Regions from separate parts of the Streptomyces sp. SudanB25_2051 genome, predicted to be linked through region 1. Evidence: riboswitches for the same ligand, from Rfam matches in the RefSeq annotation. Region 1 holds a riboswitch; each other region holds the start of a gene.

Region 1 (7,072 bases):
CCGGTCTCCCAGGCGAGGCGCGAGGGGACGGCCTTCGGGTCGACGGAGTAGAAGTTCCGGCCGGTCGGCAGGACGTTGACCAGGCCCCGCAGCGGCGACCCGGACGGCCCGGCCGGGACGAACCCGCCGTTCAGCGCGTGCACCGCGTGGTCCAGCTCGGCGGTCGTCCCGTCGAGGCGCGGCACGACCTGCCGGGCGGCGAAGTCCAGGACGGCGGCGACCTGCTCGCCGTACCCCTGCGCCACTTCGGCCACCGCGGCCGGGTCCCAGCCCGCGGCCTCCATGGCCTCCACCAGGGCGCGGGCCTTCGCCTCCGCCTCGTCGGCGGTGGTGCGGGTCGCGGCGGACTCGTCCAGGCCCAGCGCCTCGCGCAGGCCGGGCAGCGCCTGCGTGCCGCCCCAGATCTGCCGGGCGCGCAGGATCGACAGGACCAGGTTGACCCGCTCGGCGCCCGTCGGGGCCGTGCCGAGGACGTGCAGGCCGTCGCGGATCTGCGCGTCCTTCACCTCGCACAGCCAGCCGTCGACGTGCAGCAGGAAGTCGTCGAAGCCGTCGTCGTCGGGCCGGTCCTCCAGGCCCAGGTCGTGGTCGAGGCGCGCCGCCTGGATGAGGGTCCAGATCTGCGCGCGGATCGCCGGCAGCTTCGCCGGGTCCATGGAGGAGATCTGCGCGTACTCGTCGAGCAGCTGCTCCAGCCGCGCGATGTCGCCGTACGAGTCGGCGCGGGCCATCGGCGGCACCAGGTGGTCGATCAGCGTGGCGTGGGCGCGCCGCTTCGCCTGGGTGCCCTCGCCCGGGTCGTTGACCAGGAACGGGTAGATCAGCGGCAGGTCGCCGAGGGCCGCGTCGGGGCCGCACGCGGCGGACAGGCCGGCGTTCTTGCCGGGCAGCCACTCCAGGTTGCCGTGCTTGCCGAGGTGGACCATGGCGTCCGCGCCGAACCCGCCGTCGGACGTGGGCGTGGCGATCCACCGGTAGGCGGCCAGGTAGTGGTGGGACGGCGGCAGGTCCGGGTCGTGGTAGATCGCGATCGGGTTCTCGCCGAAGCCGCGCGGCGGCTGGATGAGGATCAGCAGGTTGCCGCGGCGCAGCGCCGCGAGGACGATGTCGCCCTCCGGGTTGCGGGACCGGTCGAGGAACATCTCGCCGGGCGGCGGGCCCCAGTGCTCCTCGACGGCCGAGCGCAGCTCCTCCGGCAGGGTCGCGAACCAGCGCTTGTAGTCGGCGGCCGGGATGCGGACCGGGTTGCGGGCCAGCTGCTCCTCGGTGAGCCAGTCCTGGTCGTGGCCGCCGGCCTCGATGAGGGCGTAGATCAGCTCGTCGCCGTCGCCGGACGCGAGGCCCGGCACCTCCTCGTCGCCGAAGTCGTAGCCCTCCTCCCGCAGCCGGCGCAGCAGGGCGACGGCGGACGCGGGCGTGTCGAGTCCGACGGCGTTGCCGATGCGGGAGTGCTTCGTCGGGTAGGCGGAGAGGACCAGCGCGAGGCGCTTGTCGGCGTTCGGGATGTGCCGCAGCCGGGCGTGGCGGACGGCGATCCCGGCGACGCGGGCGGCGCGCTCCGCGTCGGGCACGTAGGCGGGCAGGCCGTCCTCGTCGATCTCCTTGAAGGAGAACGGCACGGTGATGATCCGCCCGTCGAACTCGGGGACGGCGACCTGGCTGGCCGCGTCGAGCGGGGACAGGCCCTCGTCGTTCTCCTCCCAGTCGGCGCGGGAGCCGGTGAGGCACAGCGCCTGGAGGACGGGCACGTCGAGGTCGGCGAGCGCACCCGCGTCCCACGCCTCCTCGTCGCCTCCGGCCTGCGCCGCGGCGGGCTTGGTGCCGCCCGCCGCGAGGACGGTGGTGACGATGGCGTCGGCGCCGCGCAGCTGCTCCAGCAGCTCCGGCTCGGGGGCGCGCAGCGAGGCGACGTACAGCGGGAGGGCGCGGCCGCCGGCGTCCTCGATGGCGTCGCAGAGGGCGCCGACGAAGGCGGTGTTGCCGCTCATGTGGTGGGCGCGGTAGTAGAGCACGGCGACGGTCGGGCCGTCGGTGGTGCGGGCGGTGCGCTCCAGCGGGCCCCAGGTGGGGGCGGCGGCCGGCGGGTCGAAGCCGTGGCCGGTGAGGAGCACGGTGTCGGACAGGAAGCGGGCGAGCTGCTCCAGGTTGTCCGGGCCGCCGTGCGCGAGGTAGGCGTGCGCCTCGGTGGCGACGCCGATCGGGACGGTGGACGCCTCCATCAGCTGGGCGTCGGGCGCCTGTTCGCCGGTCAGGAAGACGACCGGGCGGTCCTGGGCGCGCAGCAGGTCGATGCCCTCCTCCCAGGCGCGCAATCCGCCGAGGAGGCGCACGACGACGAGGTCGGCGCCGTCGAGGAGGCCGGGCAGTTCGTCGATGGGGAGCCGTGCGGGGTTGGCGAACCGGTACTCGACCGGGCCGCCGGCCGCGCGGGCGCTCAGCAGGTCGGTGTCGGAGTGCGACAGCAGCAGGATCACGGCGTGCCGGGCCTTCCTCGGGGTGTCCTCGCCCCGGGTGGTCGTGGGTGGCGGGAGTTCCTGACTCGCGGGGCCCGGAGGGGTCCTGCTCACAGTGGCGGGACCGCGCCGGATTCGCACCGGGCTTCCTCCCTAGGGTCCTGGGACCCTGTGCCGTCTGCATAGTAGAGGCTGCGCGTATGCTCGCCGCCATGCCGCCCACCTCGCCAAATCCCCGAAACGGGGGCGAAGCTCACATACGGGAACGTGTCCGCGACCGCGCCGACGCGTGCCCCGGCGCGCTGCGGCTGCACCGCGCGGACGATGGCGGTCTGGCCCGTCTGCGGCTGCCCACGGGCGTCCTGACGGCCCGCCAGGTGGCCGCGCTCGCCGACCTGTCGGGCCGGCTCGGCGACGGCCGGATCGGCGTCACCTCGCGCGGCAATCTCGACCTGCGCGGCCTGCCCGACGACTGCGGGCTCACCCTCGCCGAGCTGCTGGGCGGGGCCGGACTGCTGCCGTCCGCCGCGCACGAGCGGGTGCGGAACATGGTCGTCTCGCCCCTGGCCGGACTGGACGGGCGGGGCTTCGGGGACGTCCAGGCGTGGGCGCGGGAACTGGACGCGCTGCTGTGCGCGCAGGCGTGGACGACGGGGCTTTCGGGCCGTTTCCTGTTCGCCGTGGACGACGGGCGCGGGGACGTGGCCGCGCTGGGCGGCGATGTGACGTTGCTCGCAGAGCCCGGCGGCCGCGCTCTGGTACGGATCGGTGGCCTGGCCCGGCGGGTGGCGGCGGGTGACGCCCCGGTGGCCGCGCTGGCGGCGGCCGAGGCGTTCCTGACGGTCGCGAGGGAGGCCGGCACGGGTGCCTGGCGGGTGGCCGAACTGCCTTCGGACGCGGCCCTGGAGGACGCGGTGACCAGCTGCCTGGCCGCCGCGGGGGTCGCCGCCGCACCGGCCGCTGGAGAGGCGCTTCTGGACGCCGCGCCGCCCGTTCCGGGACTGGTCGGGGAGTGTGCGGTGTCCGTCGTGGCGCCCCTGGGGCGGGTCACCACCGAGCAGTTCCGCGCCCTGGCGCCGGGGGACGGCGACGAGGTGCGGGTGACGCCCTGGCGGGGCTTCGTCGTGGCGGGCCTGCCCGGCCGGGCGGAGGCGGAGCGGCGGCTCGCGGCCCTGGAGGCCGCCGGGTACCTCGTCCGGCCCGGTTCGCCCTGGCTCGCGGTCACCGCCTGCACGGGACGGCCCGGCTGCGGCAAGGCCCTCGCCGACGTACGGGCGGACGCACGGCCCCTGGACGACCCGCCGCTGCGGGGCCTGCCCGTCCACTGGTCGGGCTGCGAGAGGCGGTGCGGGCACCCCCAGGGCGACTGGGTGGACGCCCTGGCCACCGGCGACGGCACGTACGCCCTCACCGTACGGACCGCGCGACGAGACAACGACGACGCACACCCACAGGCACAGGCACAGAGATGAGCGGGAGCACAGTGTTCGACTACGAGAAGGACGGCGCGGAGATCTACCGCCAGTCCTTTGCCACGATCCGCGCCGAGGCGGATCTCGCGGGTCTGCCCGCCGACGTCAGCCAGGTCGCCGTGCGGATGATCCACGCCTGCGGCATGGTCGACCTCGTCCGCGACCTCGCCTACACCCCCGAGGTCGTCTCCCGCGCCCGCGCCGCGCTCCGCTCGGGCGCGCCCATCCTGTGCGACGCGCAGATGGTCGCCAGCGGCGTCACCCGCAAGCGGCTCCCCGCCGACAACGAGGTGATCTGCACCCTCTCCGACCCGTCCGTGCCGGACCTCGCCGCCGAGCTGGGCACCACCCGCAGCGCGGCCGCCCTGGAGCTGTGGCGCGACCGCCTGGAGGGCTCGGTCGTGGCGATCGGCAACGCCCCGACCGCCCTGTTCCGGCTGCTGGAGATGGTCCGCGACGGCGCTCCCCGCCCCGCCGCCGTCCTCGGCATACCGGTCGGGTTCATCGGCGCCGCCGAGTCCAAGGACGCCCTGGCGGCCTCGGACCTCGACCACATCGTCGTACGGGGCCGGCGCGGCGGCAGCGCCATGGCGGCCGCGGCGATCAACGCGATCGCGAGCGAGGCGGAATGAGCGAGCACGTTTCACGTGAAACATCGGCGGGCGGTCCCGCCGGGAGCGGAAAGCTGTACGGCGTCGGCCTGGGTCCGGGCGACCCGTCGCTGATGACCCTGCGCGCGGTGGAGGCCATCGCGGAGGCGGACGTCGTCGCCTACCACTGCGCCCGGCACGGCCGGTCGATCGCCCGGTCCATCGCGGCGAAGCACATCCGCGAGGACCACATCGAGGAGCGGCTGATGTACCCGCTCACGGTGGAGACGACCGACCACCCCGGCGGCTACCGGGGCGCGCTCAACGACTTCTACGAGGAGGCGTCGGCGCGGCTGGCGGCCCACCTCGACGCAGGCCGGACGGTGGCGGTGCTCGCCGAGGGCGACCCGCTGTTCTACGGCTCGTACCAGCACATGCACAAGCGCCTGGCGCACCGCTACGAGACGGAGGTCGTCCCCGGCGTCACCTCCGTCAGCGCGGCGGCGGCCACCATCGGCAAGCCCCTGGTGGAGGCCGAGGAGGTCCTGACCATCATTCCGGGCACCCTGCCCGAGGACGAGCTGACGGCCCGCATCGCGGCGACCGACTCGGCGGTGGTGATGAAGCTGGGCAGGACGTTCCCGGCGGTGCGCCGCGCCCTGGAGCGTACGGACCGGCTCGCGGACGCCCACTACGTCGAGCGCGCCACCATGGAGGGCTGCCGTACGGCGCCGCTGGCGGAGGTGGACCCGGAGACGGTGCCGTACTTCTCCGTGGCGGTGCTGCCGTCCCGCGTCGACACGGGCCCCGCCGAGCCCGAGCGGGGTGAGGTGGTGGTCGTCGGCACCGGCCCGGCGGGACCCCAGTGGCTGACGCCGGAGACCCGCGGCGCCCTCGCGTCCGCGACCGACCTCGTGGGCTACACCACGTATCTGGACCGGGTCCCGGTGCGGCCGGGCCAGCGGCGGCACGGCTCCGACAACAAGGTGGAGTCCGAGCGCGCCGAGTTCGCCCTGGACCTGGCGCGGCGCGGCCGGCGCGTGGCGGTCGTGTCGGGCGGCGACCCCGGTGTGTTCGCCATGGCGACGGCCGTCCTGGAGGTCGCGTCGCAGGAGGAGTACGCGGGCGTCCCGGTGCGTGTCCTGCCGGGCGTGACGGCGGCGAACGCGGCCGCGGCGAAGGCGGGCGCCCCGCTGGGCCACGACTACGCCACGATCTCCCTCTCCGACCGGCTCAAGCCGTGGGAGGTCATCGCGGAGCGCCTGCGCGCGGCGGCCTCGGCGGACCTGGTGCTGGCGCTGTACAACCCGGGGTCGCGGAGCCGTACGTGGCAGGTGGCCAAGGCCCGTGAACTGCTGCTGGAGCTGCGGGCCCCGGACACGCCCGTGGTCGTGGCGCGCGACGTGGGCGGCCCGGAGGAGTCCGTGCGCGTGCTGCCGCTGGCCGACCTGGACCCGGACGAGGTCGACATGCGGACGCTGCTCCTGATCGGCTCGTCCCAGACGCAGGCCGTGCGGCGCGGTGACGGCCGTACGGTGGCGTGGACGCCACGCCGCTACCCGGAGGCGCCACCCACTGGCGCCTGAACGGCGCCACACAAGGCATCACCCCTCTGAGGCCCGGTCGGCACACGGATCACTCCCATGCGCCAGCCGGGCCTCTCACATGCCCTGACCTGGGACGTCAGACCACTGGCGCCACAAGGTGGCGACTTGGCGCCATTCTCATTGCCATGGCGCCATGATGATGCCATCATGTCGCCATGGACCTCACTCCGTATGTCGAGAACCTGCGCCATGAGCTCGCGGCCGCCGCGGAGGCCGGCGGCGAGGAAGCCCGCGCGCTTGCCGAGCGGCTCACCACGCCCCTGGAGTCGGCCGTCCGGCTCACCCTGCTCAATGCCCTGTCGTCCGCGATGGAGGAGATCACGCGCGAGCTCGCCCCCGGCTCCGTCGACGTGCGGCTCCGCGGACTCGACCCGGAGTTCGTGGTGACCCCGCCCCCCGGCGAGGACATGGGCCTGGCCCTGGAGTCGGTCCTCCCGCCGCCCCCGCCCGCACCGCCGGGCCAGGCCGACGACGACGAGGGCGGCACAGCCCGGATCAACTTCCGCCTGCCCGCCCACCTCAAGGCCCGCGTCGAGGACGCGGCCGGCCAGGAGGGCCTGTCCGTCAACGCCTGGCTGGTACGCGCGGTGGCCTCCGCCCTGGAGCCCGGCGGTCCCGGAGCCCGCCCCCTCCACCTCAGCCGCGGCAAGGGCCCGCAGGGCTACACGGGCTGGGTCCGCTGACCGGCCGTCCGGCCGGCCCACGCCACCGGCACCCGCGGCCCCGCCCGCCCCGCCCAGCACAGCCAGCAGCCACGAGGACCACGAGGACGGAACGCCATGCCTGAGTTCGACACCCCCCAGCCCATCACCGCCACCGTCGACTTCGAGGTCGGGACCGCCCGCATCATCGCGGGCAAGCGCACCACCACCACCGTCGAGGTCCGCCCCGCGAACAGCGCCGAGGAATCCGACGTCCGCGCCGCCCAGCAGGCCAAGGTCAGCTACGCC
Region 2 (7,072 bases), 2.9 Mb from region 1:
ACGCCATCCGCCGTGTGTGCCTGGACGCGGGCGCCGACGACCGGTGTGTGGGCCTCATCGCCTGGATGCACACCTTCTCCCCGGCGAAGATGTGGATCGCCGGGCTGGACGCCCTGCGCAAGCCGCTGCTGCATCTGCACACCCAGTCGAACGTGGCCCTGCCCTGGGACACCATCGACATGGACTTCATGAACCTCAACCAGGCGGCCCACGGCGACCGCGAGTTCGGCCACGTCCAGGGCCGCGTCGGAGTGCCGCGCAAGACGGTGGCCGGCCACGTCTCGGACCCGGTGACCGTCGAGCGCGTCGTCACCTGGGCGCGCGCCGCGGACGCCCGCGCCGAACTGGCCACCCTCAAGGTCGCCCGCTTCGGCGACAACATGCGCGACGTCGCCGTCACCGAGGGCGACAAGGTGGAGGCGCAGCTCCGCTTCGGCGTGTCCGTCAACACCTACGGCGTCAACGACCTGGTGGACGTCGTGGACCGCGCGCCCGAGAGCGGGATCACGGCCCTGGTCGCGGAGTACGAGGACCTCTACCGCCTGGCGCCGGAGCTGCGCGCGGGCGGCGAACGCCATGACTCGCTGCGCTACGCGGCGCGCATCGAGGCGGGTCTGCGCACGTTCCTCGACGAGGGCGGGTTCAAGGCCTTCACCACCAACTTCGAGGACCTCGGCGGCCTGCGCCAGCTGCCGGGCCTGGCCGTGCAGCGCCTGATGGCCGGGGGGTACGGATTCGGCGGCGAGGGCGACTGGAAGACGGCCGTCCTGCTGCGCGCGCTCAAGGTGGCCGCCGCGGGCCTGCCCGGCGGAACCTCGTTCATGGAGGACTACACGTACGACATGACGCCGGGCGGCGAACTGATCCTCGGCGCCCACATGCTGGAGGTGTGTCCGTCGATCGCCGCCGACACGCCCGGCTGCGAGATCCACCCGCTGGGCATCGGCGGCCGCGAGGACCCCGTCCGGCTGGTCTTCGACGCGGCTCCCGGCCCGGCCGTCGTGGTCGGGCTGAGCGACCTCGGCGACCGCTTCCGCCTGGTGGCCAACGAGGTGGACGTGGTCGCGCCGCCGCGGCCGCTGCCCGCGCTGCCGGTGGCCCGCGCCGTCTGGCGCCCCCGGCCCGATCTGCGGACGTCCACGGAGTCCTGGCTCATGGCGGGCGGGCCCCACCACACCGTCCTGAGCACGGCGCTCACCTCCGAGCACCTGGACGACCTGGCCGAGATGCTGAAGGTGGAGCTGGCCCTGATCGACGCGTCGACGACGCCCCGGCAGTTCCGCCGCGACCTGCGCTGGAACCAGGCGTACCACCGCCTGGCCCTCGGTATGTGAGGCGGCGTCCGGCTTCTCGCGGACCGGTGCCCGCCACCGGTCCGCACGCCGGCCGCCCCTGCGCCGGGCACGGCCACCGCGGCCCCGCCCCGCGCCCCGGCGGCCGCTTCTACGGACGCGGTCCGTCCTGCGGCGCCACCGCGTAGCCGGGCACGGAAGGCCATCGGACGGTCAGCACCACCGACTCCTCCTCCGCGTACCAGGAGTGGTCGACCCCGCGTCCCCACACGACGTAGTCGCCCTGCTCCTCCAGGACCACGTGACGGCCGGGGAGTTCGACGCGGAAGCGGCCGCTGACGAGGACCAGGACGGTGGTGCGTTCCTCGCCCCTCACCCACGCGAGCCGCCGGTCGCCGCGCGGGTGGACGCCCCACTTGATCTCCACGTCCCCGCTGTGGCGCGGATCGCCGGGGTCCTTGAAGTGGCCGAGGATCCAACCCCGGTCGAGCGGCGCGTCCTTGCCCGCGTTGCCCACGTACACGCTGTCTTCCACGCGCCGGGACTCTAGCAGCAGCCCCGCGTCCCGCCCGGGGGCCGTACGGCTAGGGCCTGTCTTTCGGATCAGCCCGACTCCGTGGCGCGGTGTCTTTGCCTGTGGGTGAGCGGGGCATGGTGCGTGCGGATGCAAGGCGGAGGAGGGAGCCATTGCGGTGGGGGCACCTCCCAGCGGTAGCTGGGGGACACTGGCGACCGACGACAACGCCGCAGACGTGCGTGCCAGGCCCCGCGGCCCCGGGAAGATCCGAAAGACAGGCCCTAGCGGACCACGCGGTAGCGGTGGTAGACGACCCCGGAGCCGAAGGTGCGGCTCTCGACGAGGGCGAGGTCCACCCGGCGCGCCTGCTGGGGGAAGTACGGCACACCGCCACCGACCAGCACCGGGTAGACCACGGTCCGGTACTCGTCGATCAGGTCCGAGGCGGCCGCCTGGGCGGCGAGGGTCGCGCCGCCGATCGCGATGTCGCCCTCCCCCGGTTCGGCCCGCAGCCGCCCGATCTCCTCGGCGAGGCCGCCGGAGGCCAGGCGGGCGTTGCCGCGCACCGCCGCGAGCGTGGTGGAGAACACCACCTTGGGGAGCGGCTTCCACAGCGCCGTCCATTCGAGCTGGGCGTCGTCGAGCTGCGTGTCCTGCTCGGCGGTCTCCCAGTACAGCATCGTCTCGTACAGCCGCCGCCCCAGCAGGTGGACGCCGACGTCCCGGATCTCGTCGATCCAGAAGCGGAAGACCTCCGGGTCGGGGCCCGTCCAGTCGAAGCTGCCGTCCGGCCCGACGATGTAGCCGTCGAGTGAGACGTTCATCGAGTAGGTCACGCTGCGCATCGGAAGTCCTCCTCGGTCGCCGCTCCGACAGTACGGCCGCCGGGCACCGCGTCCCGCGAAGCGACGCGCGGCGCCGGGGAAACGGGTGAGGCCCGCCCGCGGCCGCGTATCCGTCCTACCCGCGGCCGCGCACCAGGGATACAGGAAGTACGGGGGTGTCCCGCGGATCGAGCACAAGCCGAGAACCCGTCAAGCCCGGTGATGCGGTATGCCGCCGGTGCTCCGGGGTCGGGCCGGGCCGGGGGCCGGGTCGCCGCCGCCGGGTGCCCGGCGGCAGCGGCGGGCGGAGGGCTACCGTCCGGCGGCGGCACGCTCGCGGGTCAGGGTGCCGAGCACCCGGATGTGCGGGCGGCGGTCGGCGTCCGGGGTCGTGACGGTGACGCGTACGCCGTAGACGTCGGCGATCAGTTCCTCGCTCAGCACGTCGAGGGGCGTGCCGGCGGCCACGACGCGACCCTGCCTGAGGACCACGAGGTGGTCGCAGTACATCGCGGCGAGGTTGAGGTCGTGGAGGGCGACGACGCTGGTGACCTCCAGCTCCCGCACGAGGCTCAGCAGGTCGTGCTGGTGCTGGATGTCGAGGTGGTTGGTCGGTTCGTCCAGCAGGAGTTCGCGCGGCTCCTGTGCCAGGGCGCGGGCGATCTGGACGCGTTGGCGTTCGCCGCCGGACAGGGTGTGCCAGGACCGGTCGGCGCGGTCCGTGAGACCGGTGCGCTCCAGGGCGTGGCGCACGGCCCGCTCGTCCTCCGCCGACGGCGGGTTCCAGGCGCGCCGGTGCGGGGTGCGGCCGAGCCGGACGATGTCGGCGACGGACAGCTCGACGGTCGTGTCGGCCTGCTGCTCGACGACGGCGACCCGGCGGGCCACGTCCCGGCGCCGCAGGTCCCCGAGCGGCCTTCCGTCCAGGGTGACGACGCCGGAGGCGGGGGCCAGCACGCCGCACAGGACGCGCAGCAGGGTCGACTTCCCGGAGCCGTTGGGCCCGAGCAGCCCCGTCATGGCTCCCGGCGGCGGGTCGATGCCGACCCCGTCGAGGATGAGCCGCCCGTCGGCGGTGCGGGTGACGCGTTCGGCGGCGAGGGTCATCGGGGCCTCCTGCGGGTGCGGTGGAGCACGTAGACGAACGCCGGTACGCCCACCAGGGAGGTCATGACGCCGACCGGGACTTCCTGGGGGTCGATGACGGTGCGGGCGGCGGTGTCGATCCACACCAGGAACACGGCGCCGCCCAGCGCCGTGGCGGGCAGCAGCCTGCCGTGGCCGGGGCCGACGAGGGCGCGGGCCGCGTGCGGCAGCACCAGTCCGACGAAGCCGATGGCGCCGGCCGCGGCGACCAGGGCCGCGGTGAGGAGGGCGGTGGCGCAGAGCAGGACCAGCCGGGCGCGGGCGGTGTCGACACCGAGGGTGGCCGCCGCCTCCTGGCCGAAGGCGAACGCGTCGAGCGTCGTCGCGTGGCCCAGGCAGACGGCGAGCGCGAGCACCAGGACGGCGGAGCACAGCCACACGTCGGCCCATCCGGCGCCGCTGAGCGAGCCGAGCAGCCAGAACAGCACGCCCCGCGTGGTCTCGGCGTCGGCGGACGTGACGACGATGAAGGAGGTCAGCGCGGAGAAGAGCTGCATCGCGGCGACGCCGGAGAGCACCACCCGGTCGGTGGTGCCGCCGAGGGTGTGGCTGAGCAGCAGCATCGCGGCGAACGAGCACACGGCGCCGGCGAAGGCGCCGCCGGACAGGGACAGCGCGCCGCCGCCGGCTCCGAGGACGACCACGGCGACGGCTCCGGTGGAGGCGCCGGAGGAGACGCCCAGGACGAAGGGGTCGGCGAGCGGGTTGCGCAGCAGCGACTGCATGACCGCGCCGCACACGGCGAGGCCCGCGCCGCAGACCGCCGCGAGGAGCGTGCGCGGGAGCCGGAGGTTCCAGACGATGCCGTCGCGGATCGGGGTGAGCCCGGACGGCTCCCCGCCCACATGGGAGACGACGACGGACCAGACGTCGGTGACGCCGATGTCCGCCGGGCCGATGGTGATGGCCAGGGCGACGGAGAGGGCGAGCACGCCGAGTCCGGCCGTCGTGCGCAGCAGGGCGGCGGTCACCCGGAGAGGCCGAATCGGCGCAGGCCGGCGGCGACTTGTTCGATGCCCTCGACGGTGCGGATCGTCGGGTTCATGGACTGTCCGCTGAGCAGGACGTACCGCTTGTGGCGTACGGCGTCCATGGTCCGCGTCGCGGGGTTGGACTCCAGGAACTCGATCTTCTTCGCGGCGCTCTCGCCGGTCTGCGCCTTGCGGGTGAGGTCGCCGATGACGAGGACGTCCGGGTTGCGGTCGGCGACCGTCTCCCAGTTGATCTGCGGCCACTCCTCGGTCGTGTCGTCGAAGACGTTCTCGGCGCCGACCTCGCGGGTGATGACTCCCGGCGCCCCGCAGCAGCCCGCCATGTACGGGGACTGGGCGTCCGAGAACCAGTAGAGCAGGGTGACGTCCCGCGCGTTCAGCCCGGCGGTGGCCTTGGCGACCCGCGCCTTCAGACGTGCCGTGAGCTCCTCGCCGCGCCGCTCGACGCCGAAGATCCGCGCGAGGTCCCGTACTTCTCCGTAGACGGTGTCCATCGTCAGGGGCGTCGTGCGCACGCCGTCGCCGTCGCCGCTGTTGTCCTTGCCCACGCAGTCGGACGGGGAGAGGTAGGTGGGCACGCCGAGCTTCTCGAACTGCTCCCTCGTGGCCACTCCGCCTTTGCCGAGGGTGGAGGCGAAGGAGGCGGCGACGAAGTCGGGTTCGGTGTCCAGGACCTTCTCGAAGGACGGGTTGTTCTCGGCGAGCCTCGGCACTCCGGCGTTGGCCTTCTCCAGGCCCTTCATGACCGGGTCGGTCCAGGTCGCCGTGCCCGCCATGCGGTCGGCGAGGCCGAGGGCCAGCATGATCTCGGTGGTGCCCTGGTTCAGCGACACGGCCCGCCGGGGCCCGCCGGCGGGGATCCGCACCTGCTGCCCGCAGTTGGTGAGCGTGGTCGCCGCCTCGTCCGGCGGCGCGGCGGGCGCGGTGGCGCCGCATCCGGTGAGGAGCAGCGCTCCGCACAGGAGCACGGCGAGGGAAGCGGTCGGGCGCGTGACGGTCACGGCGTTGTCCTCGGCGTCGTGGGCCCATGCGCGGGGCCCGTCCGTACGAATGCGCCAGCAGGTCTTCGGACTCGGGGTCGTCCGGACGAGGCGCCTTCCCGGGCCGCGGATGCGCCCCAGTGGCTTCGTATGCCTCGCCCGTCACCCTCACCGCTGCGCGTCAGTTCCGGATTCGCACCGGATTCCCTGACCCACGTACGCACGGAACGTACGGAGTGCGACTGGCTTGCGCAAGTTACCACAGGCGGCGAGAGGGCTGGGAATTGCCCTGAATGCGGCTTTATTCCTGCTGTGATTCCGGCCACTTCGGCTCGAAATCTTCCTCGCCGGGAAGGGGTGCACTCACCACCACCCGAGACGCAACGCCCCTTCGGCGTCCGGGCAATGACGAAACGTCAGGAAGGATCACCCGCTCCTCCCCCGCTGCCCGCCCCGTCGTCCGGTGCCGCTGACCGGCCCATGGGGCTGACTACGTTGTGCCGGTGCGCGCACGGGACGGATGGCTGAGGCGGACGGCGAAGGGTCTGCTCTGCGCTGCCGCCTGCCTGATTCCGGGCGCGATCGGACATGTCGCGGCCGGCGGGTCGCTGCCGGGACCCGGGAGCCTCGCTCCGCTCTTCGCGGGCCTCACCGTGCTGGGCGTCGTCCTCTTCGGCGGCCGGCGGCGCCGCTTCGACGTCACCGTCCTCGTCCTGGGCGCGGCCCAGACCGGCCTGCACCTGGCCTTCCACCGGCTGTCGGCGCCCGGGGCGGGCGGCGGCCACCACGCCATGGCCGGGCACGATCCGACGGCGCACGCGCACCCGCACACGGCCGAGGCGGTCGCCGGGCACTTGCTGACCGGCGAGATGACAGCGGCGCACGCCCTGGCCACGCTGGGCGCCGCCCTCTGCGTCCTCCACGGCGACCGCGTCCTGCGACGCCTCGCCGCCCTCCTCCTGCCGCGCCTGGTCCTCCTCGCCCTCGCCGCGTGCCCCCTTCCCTCCGCGCGGCGGACGCCGCCGCCGTCCACGGCGGGCCACGTCCGCCTCCGCGTCCTCCTCACCCGCTGCCGCCCCCGACGAGGCCCGCCCGCGCCGACGGCCGCCTGATCGCCCGTACGCGATCACGACACCCGCCCTCCGGGCGGCTCCCATCACCTTTCGGCTTCGTCGTACGCGCGCGCCCACGTCGCCGCGCGTACTCCCTGGGGAACACGCATGTCTTCGACCATCGACCGCGATCCACCGACAACCGCCTCCGCACCGGCACGGGCCGGGCGAACCGGACCCCACCGGCAGGGCATACGGGCCCTCCTGGT
Region 3 (7,072 bases), 1.3 Mb from region 1:
GTTCTTCGACTTGACCGGGATCGCCAGGTCGGAGCCGCCGAGGAAGACGGGGAGGTTCTTGCCGGACGGGCCCGGCATGACGAAGTTCTCCAGCTTGTCCTTCAACCCGCCGACCTTGTCGTTCTTCGGGTCGGCGGCGGTGGCGCCCTCCCAGCCGGCGCCGAAGATGGTGGCGGCGTTGCCCTGGCCGAAGACGACGGGGCGGTCGGCCTCGTCCTTCGTCTTGTCCCCGTGCATGTACGCGTCGAGGACGTTCTTGTACGCGGTGAGGCCCTTGACGGACTCGGGCGAGGAGAGGTTCGCCTTCCAGGTGTCGCCCTCCTGCTTGGCGATGGAGCCGCCGGCCTCGAAGACGAACGACATCGCGGCGTACCAGTCGGGCGAAGGCTGGTACCAGGCGCTGAACTTGGCGCCCTTCTTCGCCTGGATCTTGTCGAGGGCGGCGGTCAGCTCGGCCCAGGTCTTGGGGGCGGCCTTGACGCCGGCCTCGGCGGCGATGTCCTTGCGCCAGGTGCCCACACGGCCGCCGGCGTAGTAGGGGACGCCGTAGGTCTTGCCGTTGTAGGTGACGGAGGCCTTGAGGGCGTCGAGCCACTGGTCCGAGTTGGCGAACTTCTTCGGGTCGACCTCGGCGAAGGCGCCCTTCGCCATGTAGCCGATCATCTCGGTGTTGCCCATCTCGACGACGTCGGGGGCCTTGTCGGTGGCCAGGACGGCGTCGAGCTTGGTGTTCTTGTCGGGCCAGCCGTAGTACTCGTGCTTGATCTTCGTGCCCGGGTACTTCTTGACGATCGCGTCGTCGGCGGCCTTCACCAGCTCGGGCCAGTTGTTCTGCGCGTCGACGGTCAGCCATACGGTGAGCTCCTTGGCCCCCGCCTTGCCGTCCCCGCCCTTGTCCGAACCGCCGCACGCGACGACGCCGACCATCATGCCCGCGACGCCGATCGCCGCGATGAGCTTGCGCTTCACGCCACCCTCCTCAGGGATGCCTGCAACCCCGCCCACCGCGAAGACATACGTACGACCGAACGACGAACACTGCTCGTGGGGCTGGGACCTGGTCTTTAATGGTTTAGACCAGTAACCCGGAGCTTGGCCTAGACCTTTGGGGGTGTCAAGGGTGTATAAGAGGGGCTGTTGCGTCCGTTATCGGACCGACACCTGAGGAGGGGCGACGACCCGTGACCGGTCCGTGCCACCATGTGAGCCGCGAAAGACGGAGGAGCCGGTGACGGCAGCAGCAACGGAGTCGGAGAGGCAGATCATGGCCACGGACAGTGGCGGTACGGAGACCGCCGGCGGACGCCCGTCCGAGAACGGCACGGCGACCCGCACGGCGCGCGTGCCCAAGTACTACCGGCTCAAGCGCCACTTGCTGGAGATGACCGAGACGATGCCCCCCGGCACCCCCGTGCCGCCGGAGCGCACCCTCGCCGCCGAGTTCGACACCTCCCGCACCACCGTGCGCCAGGCCCTCCAGGAGCTGGTCGTCGAGGGCCGCCTGGAGCGCATCCAGGGCAAGGGCACGTTCGTCGCCAAGCCGAAGGTCTCCCAGGCGCTCCAGCTCACCTCGTACACCGAGGACATGCGGGCGCAGGGGCTCGAACCCACCTCCCAGCTGCTGGACATCGGGTACGTCACCGCCGACGACACCCTCGCGGGCCTCCTCGACATACAGCCCGGCGGGCGCGTCCTGCGCATCGAGCGGCTCCGCCTCGCCAGCGGCGAGCCCATGGCCATCGAGACGACCCACCTGTCGGCCAAGCGCTTCCCCGCGCTGCGCCGCTCCCTGGTGAAGTACACCTCCCTCTACACGGCCCTCGCCGAGGTGTACGACGTGCGGCTGGCCGAGGCCGAGGAGACCATCGAGACCTCCCTCGCCACGCCGCGCGAGGCCGGGCTGCTCGGCACGGACGTGGGCCTGCCCATGCTGCTGCTCTCCCGCCACTCCTTCGACGAGAACGGCGCGCCCGTGGAGTGGGTCCGCTCGGTGTACCGGGGCGACCGCTACAAGTTCGTGGCCCGCCTCAAGCGGCCCGCCGCGGAGTAGCCGCGCACCCTGCGGATGTCCGGCCGCGCACCCTGCGGATGTCCGACGGCCGTCCCGTCCAGCGCGGTCACTGCCGTCACTCTGGTCACCGCTGTCACACCGTTATCCGACAACGGGTTCCCTGAGGCCGGACCGTCCCCTAGATTCACCGCATCTTCGGCTGATCAGTGAGGGGACGGTTCGCCATGTCCGAGGTCACGCAAGGGAAACAACCGGTCGTCACGCCCGTCAGGGTGGTGATCGCGCTCTGTCTCGTCGCCCCGTTCGTCGCGATGCTCTGGGTGAGTTCCTACGCCCGGACCGAGCCCGTGCTCGCCGGAATCCCGTTCTTCTACTGGTACCAGATGCTCTGGGTCGTGCTGTCGACCGCGCTGACGATGGTCGCGTACAAGCTGTGGCACCGTGAGCAGCGCGCCCGCGCCGCCCGGAAGGGGGGTGCGGAGCGATGAACGACGGTGTGAACGGCGTCGCGCTCGCCGTCTTCGTCTTCTTCTTCCTGGTCGTCACGGTCCTCGGCTTCATGGCCGCGCGCTGGCGCAGGGCCGAGAACGAGAACAGCCTCGACGAATGGGGCCTGGGCGGCCGCTCGTTCGGCACCTGGGTCACCTGGTTCCTGCTGGGCGGCGACCTCTACACGGCGTACACCTTCGTCGCCGTCCCCGCCGCCATCTACGCGGCGGGCGCGGCCGGCTTCTTCGCCGTGCCGTACACGATCCTCGTCTACCCGCTGATCTTCACCTTCCTGCCCCGCCTGTGGTCGGTGTCGCACAAGCACGGGTACGTCACCACCTCGGACTTCGTGCGCGGCCGGTTCGGCTCCAAGGGCCTGTCCCTGGCGGTCGCCCTCACCGGCATCCTCGCCACCATGCCGTACATCGCGCTCCAACTGGTCGGCATCCAGGCGGTGCTGGACGTGATGGGCGTGGGCGGCGGCGAGTCGACGCACTGGTTCATCAAGGACCTGCCGCTGCTCATCGCCTTCGGTGTGCTCGCGGCGTACACCTACTCCTCCGGGCTGCGCGCCCCCGCGCTGATCGCGTTCGTCAAGGACACGCTGATCTACCTGGTCATCGCGGTCGCCATCATCTACATCCCCATCAAGCTGGGCGGCTTCGACGCCATCTTCAGCGCGGCCGGCGACGCCTTCGCCGAGGTCAACCCGGCCACGGACAAGCCGCGCGGCGCGCTCGTGCCGGGCGACGCGGGCCAGTGGACGTACGCCACGCTGGCGCTCGGCTCCGCCCTGGCGCTGTTCATGTACCCGCACTCGATCACGGCGACCCTGTCGTCGGGCAGCCGTGACGTGATCCGCCGCAACACGACGATCCTGCCGCTGTACTCGCTGATGCTGGGCCTGCTGGCGCTGCTGGGCTTCATGGCGATCGCCGCCGGGATCAAGGTGCAGAACGGCCAGCTGGCCATCCCGCAGCTGTTCGAGGACATGTTCCCCGACTGGTTCACCGGCGTGGCGTTCGCCGCCATCGGCATCGGCGCGCTGGTGCCCGCCGCCATCATGTCCATCGCCGCCGCGAACCTGTTCACCCGCAACATCTACAAGGACTTCCTGAAGCCGGACGCCACGCCGGAGCAGGAGACCAAGGTCTCGAAGATCGTGTCGCTGCTGGTGAAGGTGGGCGCCCTCGCCTTCGTGCTGACGATGGACAAGACGGTCGCCATCAACTTCCAGCTCCTCGGCGGCATCTGGATCCTCCAGACGTTCCCCGCGCTGGTCGGCGGCCTGTTCACCCGCTGGTTCCACCGCTGGGCGCTGCTCGGCGGCTGGGCGGTCGGCATGGTCTACGGCACGTGGACCGCGTACAACGTGGCCAGCCCGACGCAGAAGCACTTCGGCGGCTCGTCGGCGGAGATCCCCGGCATCGGCGAGATCGGCTACATCGGCCTCACCGCGTTCCTGCTGAACGTGCTGGTCACCGTCGCCCTGACGTTCGTGCTGCGGGCGCTCAAGGCGCCGGAGGGCGTGGACGAGACGGCGGAGGGCGACTACACGGCCGACGCGGGCGACCCGGGCGTCGACCCCGAGCTGCCCAAGGTCGGCACCGGCCACTGAGCGACCGGTCACTGAGCACCGGCGCCACTGAACCGGGCGGCGCCTCCCGCCACTCCAGGGCCCCCGCACCGCGCAGGTGCGGGGGCCCTTCCCGTGGCCGGGCTCCCGGGCCCCCGGCCGCACGGCAGACTGCTGCACCATGGACATCACCATCAGGGAGATACAGCCGCGGGAGCACGCCGCCCTCGCCGAGATCAGCGTCCAGGCCTACCTGGACGGCGGGCTGCTGACCTACGGGGCCGACGATCCGTACCTGGACGTGCTGCGGGACGTGGCGCGGCGCGCCGCCGAGGCCGAGGTGCTCGTCGCCGTCGACCCGGACGGCACGCTGCTCGGCGGGGTCACCTTCGTACCGTGCGGCGGCACCCCGTGGGCGGACATCGCCGGGCCGGACGAGGCCGAGTTCCGCGTACTGGCCGTGTCCGGCGCCGCCCGCGGCCGGGGGGTGGGCGAGGCGCTCGTACGGGCCTGCGCGGACCGGGCGCGGGCCCGCGAGGGGTGCGTACGGCTCGTCCTGTCCGTCACGCCGCAGGCCGTCGCGGCCCGGCGGCTGTACGACCGGATGGGCTTCGCGCGGGCCCCGCGACGGGACTGGGACCCTCTGCCCGGTGTGACGCTCTTCGCGTACGAGCTGACACTCTGACACAACATGTGGGGGGTGCCGTAACGGACGCCCCCCACATGTATGCTCGTCCTCGCTGTCGCAGCAGGGGAATCCGGTGCGAGTCCGGAACTGTCCCGCAACGGTGTACCGGTGTGCCCTTCGCGTACCCCGCAAGTCCGACGACCTGCCGGCAGCGCGCTCGGACCGCCCGGTCCGGGTGCCCAGACGTCCGGGCCTCGCGGAGTGGGCCGGCGGACGCGGTCACGCACGCCCCCGTGCCCAGGGGCGAGGTGCGCCCGCTCCCCCGCCGCCCGCCGTGTGCGCCCCGAGCCGAGCGAGGGAGAGCCCCCACGTGACCATCGCGCCTGCAGATCCGGCCTCAGCGACCGAGACCGACGCGCCCGGGACCGCGCTGCTGCGGACCCTGACCGACCTCACCTCGGACCTTCCCGACGCCGACCCCGGACGGGTCGCCGCCGCCGCGCTGCGCGGCCGGCACGCCGGGTCCGACGAGGCGGAGCTGCGGGAGCTCGCCACCGAGGCGGCGGCCGGCCTGATCGCCGAGGACCCGGCGTACTCCCGGCTCGCCGCCCGGCTGCTGGCCCGGACCATCACCGAGGAGGCCGCGGGGCAGGGCGCCGTGTCGTTCTCCGCCTCGGTGGCCGTGGGCCACCGCGAGGGCCTGATCGCGGACCGCACGGCACAGTTCGTGGCGCTCCACGCGGAGCGGATGGACGCGGTCGTCGACCCCGACGGCGACGACCGGTTCGGCTACTTCGGGCGGACGCTGTACTCGCGCTACCTGCTGCGGCACCCGATCACCCGCAAGGTCGTCGAGACGCCCCAGCACTTCCTGCTGCGGGTCGCCGCCGGTCTGGCCGAGGACGACTCGGTGCGCGCGCTCGGCGAGGTGGAGGCGCTGTACCGGCTGATGAGCCGCCTCGACTACCTGCCGTCCTCCCCCACCCTGTTCAACTCCGGCACCCGCCACCCGCAGATGTCCTCCTGCTACCTGCTGGACTCCCCGCAGGACGAGCTGGACTCCATCTACGACCGGTACCACCAGGTCGCGCGGCTGTCGAAGCACGCGGGCGGCATCGGCCTGTCGTACTCCCGCATCCGCGCCCGCGGCTCGCTCATCCGGGGCACCAACGGCCACTCCAACGGCATCGTGCCGTTCCTGAAGACCCTCGACGCGTCGGTGGCGGCGGTCAACCAGGGCGGCCGCCGCAAGGGCGCCGCCGCCGTGTACCTGGAGACCTGGCACGCGGACATCGAGGAGTTCCTGGAGCTCCGCGACAACACCGGCGAGGACGCCCGCCGCACCCACAACCTGAACCTGGCGCACTGGGTTCCGGACGAGTTCATGCGCCGCGTCAACGACGACGCCGAGTGGTCGCTGTTCTCCCCGTCGGACGTGCCCGAGCTGGTCGACCTGTGGGGCGACGAGTTCGACGCCGCGTACCGGGCCGCCGAGGCGAAGGGCCTGGCCCGCAAGACGATGCCGGCCCGCGACCTGTACGGCCGGATGATGCGCACCCTGGCGCAGACCGGCAACGGCTGGATGACGTTCAAGGACGCCGCCAACCGCACCGCCAACCAGACCGCCGAGCCGGGCCACACGGTCCACTCCTCCAACCTGTGCACCGAGATCCTGGAGGTCACCGACGACGGGGAGACCGCCGTCTGCAACCTGGGCTCGGTCAACCTCGGCGCGTTCGTCGACGGCGACGGCATCGACTGGGAGCGGCTGGACGAGACCGTCCGCACGGCCGTGACCTTCCTCGACCGGGTCGTGGACATCAACTTCTACCCGACCGAGCAGGCCGGCCGGTCCAACGCCCGCTGGCGCCCGGTGGGCCTGGGCGCGATGGGCCTCCAGGACGTCTTCTTCAAGCTGCGGCTGCCGTTCGACTCGCCGGAGGCGCGCGCCCTGTCCACGCGGATCGCCGAGCGGATCATGCTCGCCGCGTACGAGGCGTCCGCCGACCTCGCCGAGCGCAGCGGCCCGCTGCCCGCCTGGGACAAGACCCGCACGGCGCGCGGCGTGCTCCACCCCGACCACTACGACGTGGAGCTGACCTGGCCGGAGCGGTGGGCGGCGCTGCGCGAGCGGATCGCGTCGGTCGGCATGCGCAACTCGCTGCTGCTGGCCATCGCGCCGACCGCGACGATCGCGTCCATCGCGGGCGTGTACGAGTGCATCGAGCCGCAGGTGTCCAACCTGTTCAAGCGCGAGACGCTGTCGGGTGAGTTCCTCCAGGTCAACTCCTACCTGGTGGACGACCTGAAGAAGCTCGGCGTGTGGGACGCGCAGACCCGCGAGGCGCTGCGCGAGTCGAACGGCTCG

What was found. A riboswitch is a leader RNA that binds a small molecule or an ion and turns the genes downstream of it on or off. The one in region 1 is predicted to bind cobalamin.
Region 2: it holds a riboswitch for cobalamin, as region 1 does, so the genes downstream of both, ACSUPT_RS26630 (ABC transporter substrate-binding protein) here and cobN (cobaltochelatase subunit CobN) in region 1, are expected to answer to the same signal.
Region 3: it holds a riboswitch for cobalamin, as region 1 does, so the genes downstream of both, ACSUPT_RS20215 (ribonucleoside-diphosphate reductase subunit alpha) here and cobN (cobaltochelatase subunit CobN) in region 1, are expected to answer to the same signal.

The regions. Positions count from the first base shown of each region.
Region 1 covers NZ_OZ186787.1:3,129,939-3,137,010, forward strand. Annotated here, with positions in the region: gene cobN (cobaltochelatase subunit CobN) at 1-2,474, opposite strand, end outside; cobalamin riboswitch at 2,511-2,643, opposite strand; gene ACSUPT_RS14000 (cobalamin biosynthesis protein CobG) at 2,654-3,925, shown strand; gene ACSUPT_RS14005 (precorrin-8X methylmutase) at 3,922-4,557, shown strand; gene ACSUPT_RS14010 (precorrin-2 C(20)-methyltransferase) at 4,554-6,101, shown strand; gene ACSUPT_RS14015 (hypothetical protein) at 6,278-6,805, shown strand; gene ACSUPT_RS14020 (DUF4097 family beta strand repeat-containing protein) at 6,902-7,072, shown strand, end outside.
Region 2 covers NZ_OZ186787.1:6,048,986-6,056,057, reverse strand. Annotated here, with positions in the region: gene araA (L-arabinose isomerase) at 1-1,334, shown strand, start outside; gene ACSUPT_RS26650 (signal peptidase I) at 1,444-1,827, opposite strand; gene ACSUPT_RS26645 (dihydrofolate reductase family protein) at 2,091-2,654, opposite strand; gene ACSUPT_RS26640 (ABC transporter ATP-binding protein) at 2,946-3,740, opposite strand; gene ACSUPT_RS26635 (FecCD family ABC transporter permease) at 3,737-4,750, opposite strand; gene ACSUPT_RS26630 (ABC transporter substrate-binding protein) at 4,747-5,772, opposite strand; cobalamin riboswitch at 5,812-6,013, opposite strand; gene ACSUPT_RS26625 (hypothetical protein) at 6,255-6,863, shown strand; gene ACSUPT_RS26620 (PepSY-associated TM helix domain-containing protein) at 6,972-7,072, shown strand, end outside.
Region 3 covers NZ_OZ186787.1:4,461,330-4,468,401, reverse strand. Annotated here, with positions in the region: gene ACSUPT_RS20240 (extracellular solute-binding protein) at 1-969, opposite strand, end outside; gene ACSUPT_RS20235 (GntR family transcriptional regulator) at 1,265-2,050, shown strand; gene ACSUPT_RS20230 (DUF3311 domain-containing protein) at 2,236-2,499, shown strand; gene mctP (monocarboxylate uptake permease MctP) at 2,496-4,118, shown strand; gene ACSUPT_RS20220 (GNAT family N-acetyltransferase) at 4,258-4,761, shown strand; cobalamin riboswitch at 4,783-4,928, shown strand; gene ACSUPT_RS20215 (ribonucleoside-diphosphate reductase subunit alpha) at 5,075-7,072, shown strand, end outside.